2 regions of the Streptomyces sp. NPDC030165 genome follow, and region 1 is predicted to be linked to the other one. Evidence: riboswitches for the same ligand, from Rfam matches in the RefSeq annotation. Region 1 holds a riboswitch; the other holds the start of a gene.
The links. Region 1 has a riboswitch for cobalamin ahead of ACZ4Z1_RS32875 (GHMP family kinase ATP-binding protein). Riboswitches for the same ligand answer to the same signal wherever they lie in the genome.
Positions count from the first base shown of each region.

Region 2: it holds a riboswitch for cobalamin, as region 1 does, so the genes downstream of both, ACZ4Z1_RS29305 (ribonucleoside-diphosphate reductase subunit alpha) here and ACZ4Z1_RS32875 (GHMP family kinase ATP-binding protein) in region 1, are expected to answer to the same signal.

Region 1 covers NZ_JBVIBD010000022.1:54,554-57,953, reverse strand. Annotated here, with positions in the region: gene ACZ4Z1_RS32880 (cytochrome P450) at 1-844, opposite strand, end outside; cobalamin riboswitch at 1,283-1,505, shown strand; gene ACZ4Z1_RS32875 (GHMP family kinase ATP-binding protein) at 1,706-2,590, shown strand; gene ACZ4Z1_RS32870 (cysteine synthase family protein) at 2,587-3,400, shown strand, end outside.
Region 2 covers NZ_JBVIBD010000018.1:7,973-11,372, reverse strand. Annotated here, with positions in the region: gene ACZ4Z1_RS29305 (ribonucleoside-diphosphate reductase subunit alpha) at 1-1,686, opposite strand, end outside; cobalamin riboswitch at 1,844-1,976, opposite strand; gene ACZ4Z1_RS29300 (hypothetical protein) at 2,520-3,400, shown strand, end outside.

The DNA.
Region 1 (3,400 bases):
GTACGCGGTCCAGTTCGGCGGCGACGCGTTCGGCCGCCTCGGGGTGGCGCCCCAGGAGGTGCAGGGTCCAGGAGACGGCCACTCCGGTGGTGTGGTGGGCGGCCAGCAGCGTCACCATGACGGTGTCGCGGATCCGTGCGGGGCTCTCACCGGCCTCGACGAGCGCCCCGACCAGGTCGCTCCGGTCCGTGCGGCTGCCGGAGCGGTGGGCCGCGACGGCCCGGTCGACCGTCGCGCGCAGGTAGGCGAGGGCCCGGGCCGCCCGTTCGGCGCGTTCTTCCTGGGTGCCGGGGACCGGCACCTGGTAGAGCCGTCCCAAATATTCAGTGAGCACTTCCTCGAAGGCGGCGACGACGGCGTCCGGGTCAGCGGCCTCGCCCTCCAGCGCGTAAGCGCAGATCATCCGCAGCGACAGCGCGGTGAGGTCCTTCTGCAGCGCGACGGGGCCACGGCCGGCCTGCTCGCCCCAGCGGTCCGCGAGGCCGGCCGCCAGCGCGGTGAACCGCGCGGCGTGCCGCTCGTGGGACGGGCGCCCGGCCAGCACCGACAGCAGGACGCGCCGCCAGGGGGTGTGCTCCTCGGCCGGCAGCACCTGCAGGTTGCCGGCCTCACACAGCGGGGCCAGGAACGCGAACAGCCGCTCCGGCCGTTTGTCGAGGTGGGCCGTGGCCTCCAGCAGTACGGGGTCGGCGACCGACACGGCCGTCTCCGCGCCCGGCAGCTGGAACCGTACGACGGGCCCGTACTCCGCGTGCAGCCACAGCTGGTAGGTGTGCAGTCCGCCCGCCGCGGCGACCGCCCCCACCCCGCCGTCCGGCCGGGGCTCGGGACCAGGGATACGCATGGCCAACGCCTCCTGACTGACGCCCGGTCCCGCCGTGAGGTGGGCCCTCGGCGGCGGGAGTGCAGCCTCCATCATCGGCGGATCCGGGCGGTGGGGAAGTCCCGGCGGCCGGTCAGAGGCAGGAAGCCCCGGTGACCGGCCGGAGGCGGAGTGGCCGCCCTCGCCGCCACGGCGAAGCCGGCCACTCCGCCGCCCGGCCCGGAGCCCGAGGCTCGAAACGGCCCCCGGGCGCGGCGAGTGGATCTGTTGCATGACCGTGAGGCGCCCGACCGATATGACACGTTCGAGCCGGGCCACGGGCGGTGTGCTGCGGGGCGGTATCCCGGTGACCGGCTCCGGCGGGCGGTGGTCCCCGTACTGCACACATCGCGCGCCCTGTCAGCGGCGCCGATCGAGACAACCACTCAGGTCACTCTGTTGCGGTGGCGGGAGCGCCTCTACGCTGATGTGCGCAGTCGGTTCGCGCCACGGTCCGTGGGGCGTCGTAAGAGGGAACCCGGTGGGAATCCGGGACTGTCCCGCAGCGGTGAGTGGGAGCGGAAGCCGCCAACAGCACCGGACCCGGTCGAAGGGTGCGGGAAGCGGCGGCCGGTAGGTGTCGCCGGACGGTCCGGCCGACGTGCCCACGAGTCCGGATACCTGCCACTGCGCGCGTGCGTGGACGGACGCACGCGCTGTCCACGGTGACCTCGAGGGCTGGGTCGGCGGTGCAGGCGGAGCAACGCGCATACGGCGCGGCCGCCCTCTCACTCACCGGTCGATCCCCGGGCCGGGTACGGCGAGAGAGGGCGTGTTCGTGACCGAGGCATACAGCCGGGGCGGCCGACGGCCGGTCCACGCACGGCCGTCGTACGGTGCCCGGTGCTGACCGCGTCCGGCGGCGCCGCGGCGCGGTGGGTCTCCGGCGTCTGCCAGGGGACGCTGGGCGAGCTGTTCCAGGGCCCGTTGCGTCCGGGCGGTGACCGGGACATCGCGATCGTGTCGTTCCCCGTGGACCGCCACTCCTGGGTCTACTTCACGCCCGGCGCCGCCCCCGGGGACGCACCGCCCCTCGGTGAGAAGGCGGCGACGGCCGCGCGGCTCTTCCTGGAGCACTTCGGCCTGACGCTGCCGCCGGGCCGCTGGAGCACCCACTCGGACCTGCGGGTCGGGGTGGGCATGGCCAGTTCGACGGCCGACATCGTGGCGACGCTGCGCTGTCTGTTCCGGGTCTTCTCACTACCGTACGACACCGGGGCCGTCCAGCGCGTCCTGTCGGCGATAGAGCGGGCCGACAGCGTCTTCCTCGACGAGTTCGCGCTCTACCTGAGCGGCCGGCACCGTGTCGTACGGCGGCTGGGCACCGGCATCGGCTTCCACACCGCCTTCGTCATGGAGCCGGGCACGGTGGACACCGCCACCGTCACCCCCCTGCTGCAACGGCACTACCGGCGCAACGCTGCCGAGTACGAGAAGTGCCTGACCGACCTCCTCAAGGGCTTCGCCTCGGGTGACCCGGCGGCCGTGGCCCGGGCCGCGACCTTCAGCGGCGCGCTGTCCCAGGAGGTACTGCCCAAGCACACCTTCGACGCCGTACTGGCCCACCGTGCGGAGTTCGGGGCGGACGGCCTCTTCGTCGCCCACACCGGCTCCCTCATCGGCTACCTCTTCAGCAGCCGTCCGGCGCCGGCTCTGAAGGGTGAGCTGTCCGCCTTCTTCCGGTCGCTCGGCCACCAGTGCTCATTCGCCCAAGGAGGCTACGCGTGACGCACCCCCACATAGCCGACGCCCTCAAAGTCCCCGACCTCGTCCGGCTGTCGGACGGCATGGTGCTGCTGCGGTTCGAGTCGATGAAGATCTACTCGGCGCTGGCGGCCGTCCGGCACCTGCTCGACCGGGGCACCGTCCGCCCCGGACAGACCCTGATCGACAGTTCCAGCGGCATCTACGCCCACGCGCTGGCGCTGGCCTGCCACCGCTACGGCCTGCGCTGCCACATCGTCGCCTCGACCACCGTCGACGCCACGACCCTCGCCCAGCTGGAGATACTCGGCGCGACGGTCGAGCAGGTCAGACCGTCGCGCGACCTCAAGCTCGACCAGGAGCTGCGGGTACGGCGGGTGCGGGAGATCCTCGCCGAACGGCCCGGCGTCCACTGGATGCGCCAGTACCACGACGCCATCCATTACCTGGGTTACCAGGAGGTCGCGGACCTGGTGGCCACGGCCCTGCCGGGCCGCCCGCTGTCCGTCGTCGGCGGGGTCGGCTCGGGGGCCTCGACCGGCGGCCTCGTGGCGCACCTGCGCCGCCGCGATCCCGGCGTCCGGCTGGTCGGGGTGCAGCCGTTCGGCAGCGTCACCTTCGGCAGCCAGGACCATCACGACCCGGAGGCGATCATCGCCGGTATCGGTTCCTCGATCGCCTTCGACAACGTCCGCCACCACCTGTACGACGCCGTCCACTGGATGGACTTCACCCACGCCATGTCCGGCGCCGTCGCCCTGCTGCGCGAGCACGCCGTCTTCGCCGGGCTGTCCACCGGCGCCGCATACCTGACCGCCACGTACGAGACCCGCC
Region 2 (3,400 bases), on a different contig from region 1:
GGAGATGCGCGTGGACAGCTCCCGCGCCTCGGGCGAGTCGAAGCGCAGCCGCAGCCGGAAGAAGACGTCCTGGAGACCCATCAGGCCCAGACCCACCGGGCGCCAGCGGGAGTTGGAGGCCCCGGCCTGCTCGGTCGGGTAGAAGTTGATGTCCACCACGCGGTCGAGGAAGGTGACGGCCGTGCGGACGGTGGCGTCCAGCCGCTCCCAGTCCATCGCTTCCTCCCAGCCGTCGGCCTCATTGCGCAGGTGGGCGGCGAGGTTGACCGAGCCGAGGTTGCAGACGGCGGTCTCGCCGTCGTCGGTGACCTCCAGGATCTCGGTGCACAGGTTCGAGGAGTGCACGACCTTGCCGGGCTCGGCGGTCTGGTTGGCGGTGCGGTTGGCGGCGTCCTTGAAGGTCATCCAGCCGTTGCCGGTCTGCGCGAGGGTGCGCATCATCCGCGAGTACAGCACCCGGGCCGGGACCTGCTTGACGGCGCGGCCCTCGGCCTCCGCCTTGCGGTACGCGGCGTCGAACGCGTCGCCGTACAGGTCCACCAGCTCGGGCGCGTCGCTGGGGGAGAACAGCGACCAGTCGGCGTCGGCCTCGACGCGGCGCATGAACTCGTCGGGGATCCAGTGCGCGATGTTCAGGTTGTGGGTGCGCCGGGCCTCCTCGCCCGTGTTGTCGCGCAGCTCCAGGAACTCCTCCAGGTCCGCGTGCCAGGTCTCCAGGTAGACGCAGGCGGCGCCCTTGCGCCGGCCGCCCTGGTTCACCGCCGCGACCGAGGCGTCCAGGGTGCGCAGGAACGGCACGATGCCGTTGGAGTGGCCGTTGGTGCCGCGGATCAGCGAGCCGCGGGCCCGGACCCGGGAGTACGACAGGCCGATGCCGCCGGCGTGCTTCGACAGGCGCGCCACCTGGTGGTAGCGGTCGTAGATCGAGTCCAGCTCGTCCAGCGGGGAGTCCAGCAGGTAGCAGGAGGACATCTGCGGGTGCCGGGTGCCGGAGTTGAACAGCGTCGGCGAGGACGGCAGGTACGACAGCGTGCTGGTCAGCCGGTACAGCTCGGCGACGTCGGCCAGTGCCCGCTCGCTGTGGTCCTCGGCCAGGCCGCAGGCCACCCGCAGCAGGAAGTGCTGCGGGGTCTCGATCACCTGGCGGGAGATCGGGTGGCGCAGCAGGTAGCGGGAGTGCAGGGTACGCAGGCCGAAGTAGCCGAAGCGGTCGTCCGCGCCGTCCGCCAGGGCGCCTTCCACCAGCGCGTCCAGGCGCGCCGCGTGGGTGCGTACGAACTCCGCGGTGCCGTCGGCGATCAGGCCCTCGCGGTGCCCGGTGGCGACGGAGGCGGAGAAGGCGACCGCCCCCTCCGCGGCCGCCTCCTCCGCGATGGCACGGGTCAGCAGGCGGGCGGCCAGCTTGGAGTACTGCGGCTCGTCGCCGATCAGACCGGCCGCGGCCTCCATGGCCAGCGAGCGCAGCTCTGTCTCGTCGGAGCCGGGGTGGCGACCGCGCAGCGCGGCGGCGGCGATCTTGCCCGGGTCGGTGGCGGGCAGGTCGGCGGTGAGGTCGGTCAGCGTACGCAGCAGGGCGGCGCCGGGGCCGTCCGTGGCCTGGCCGCCGGGGCCCTGCTGGGGCTGCGTGTCCTTCGCGGGCTGCGCGACCTGCTCGGCTGCTGCGGGCTCCGTTGGCGCGATGGTCACGTGCTGCTCTCCCTCACTCGGCGGGGGCCTGGGGAGGGCACGGCGGCGCGTGCGGGCGTGCGGCACCCCCGGTAGGCAAGGGGTGCGCGGGCACACCGCGCAGCGTCCACCGGTCCAACCCGCGAGACCCGGACGTATCGACGACCGCGCCGGTGCCGGCGCGGGCGTGCTGTGGGCAGGTCTTCGGACTCACGGGTGCGGTGTGCGCACTTCGTACACCGTTGCGGGACAGTTCCGGATTCGCACCGGATTCCCCTGCGACGACAGCGAGCACGAGCATACATCTTGTGCTGCCTCGTGCACGCACCCCCATATCTTGTGTCGCGTTGGCGCGGGGTTGTCCGGAGCCGTGGTATTCGGATGCCCTGTCGCAGCGTGTTCCGGGGGTTCTGCGGGGCCTCCGAGAGGGTGCCACGAGTCCGCCGCGGGGCCGCTCCCGGGGTGTTCCGAGGCCGTTCCGGGCTGTTCCCGAGCCGTTCGGAGCGGCCTGGACGGGGGCTGATGCACGGGGCGTATTGGTGGCGCGGAATGTCCCTGATGCGTTGACCGGGACTCCTGAAGCGTATTGGCTCCTTGTCTGCTCCGTCGGCCGGCGGGGCGGGTGGGGGTCATGTGTGAGGGGGGACATGCGAAGAACCGGTGCGGCGCGTGGCGCCGGGCGAGTCGTGGGCCTGGTGGCGGGAGTGTGTGTCGTGGCGGGGACGCTGCCCGGGGCGCCGGCGGCCGCCGCGGGGCGGGCGGCGCCGGCCACCGAGCGGGTCAGCGTCGCCGCGGACGGGACCCAGGGAAACGGTTTTTCAGGGGATCCGAAGCTCAGCGCGAACGGGCGGTTCGTGGCATTCACCTCGGAAGCCACCAATCTGGGCCCCACGGACACCAACGGCCACCAGGACGTCTACGTCAAGGATTTACGGACGGGAAAGGTCGACCTGGTCAGCGTCGGCAGCGTCGGCACGCTCGGCGACGGCCTCTCCGGCTCGCCCGAGATCAGCGCCGACGGCCGGTACGTCGCCTTCTACTCCGGTGCGACGAACCTGGTCCCCGGCGACACCAACGGCGAGGGCGACGTCTTCGTCCACGACCGCCGCACCGGGCGCACGGTGAGCCCCACCGCGGGCGCCGGGAAGTCCCCGTACGGGTACGGGGTCCAGAACTTCGCCCTCAGCGGTGACGGACGCCGCCTCGCCTTCGGCTCCTACCGCCCGGACCTGGTGCCCGGCGACACCAACGAGCGCCTGGACATCTTCGTCCACGATGTGCAGGCGGGAACGGTGAAGCGGGTGAGCGTGGCGAGCGACGGCACCCAGGCGAACGGCGCGTCCGCCTTCCCGTCGATCAGCGCCGACGGCCGCCGGGTCGCGTTCACCTCGAAGGCGGACAACCTCGTCCCCGCCGGGCCCGGCTTCCGCCGCCCGCCGCCGCAGGACCCCATGTACGTCCACGACCTGGCCACCGGCCGGACCCGGGCGGCGAGCCTGAGCACCACGGGTGCCGTGGTCGGCGTGTCCCCGTTCCCCCGGCTCAGCCCCGACGGCCGGTACGCGGTCTTCTCCGCCGTGGCCGACGACGTGGTGCCGGACGACACCAACGGCACGTACGACCTCTTCGCCCGCGACCTGGAACGCGGCACCACCCGGCTGCTGACCCGCGCGCACGACGGCTCCCAGGCCGACGGCTGGTCCTCCGACGGGCGGCTCACCGCGGACAACCGGCG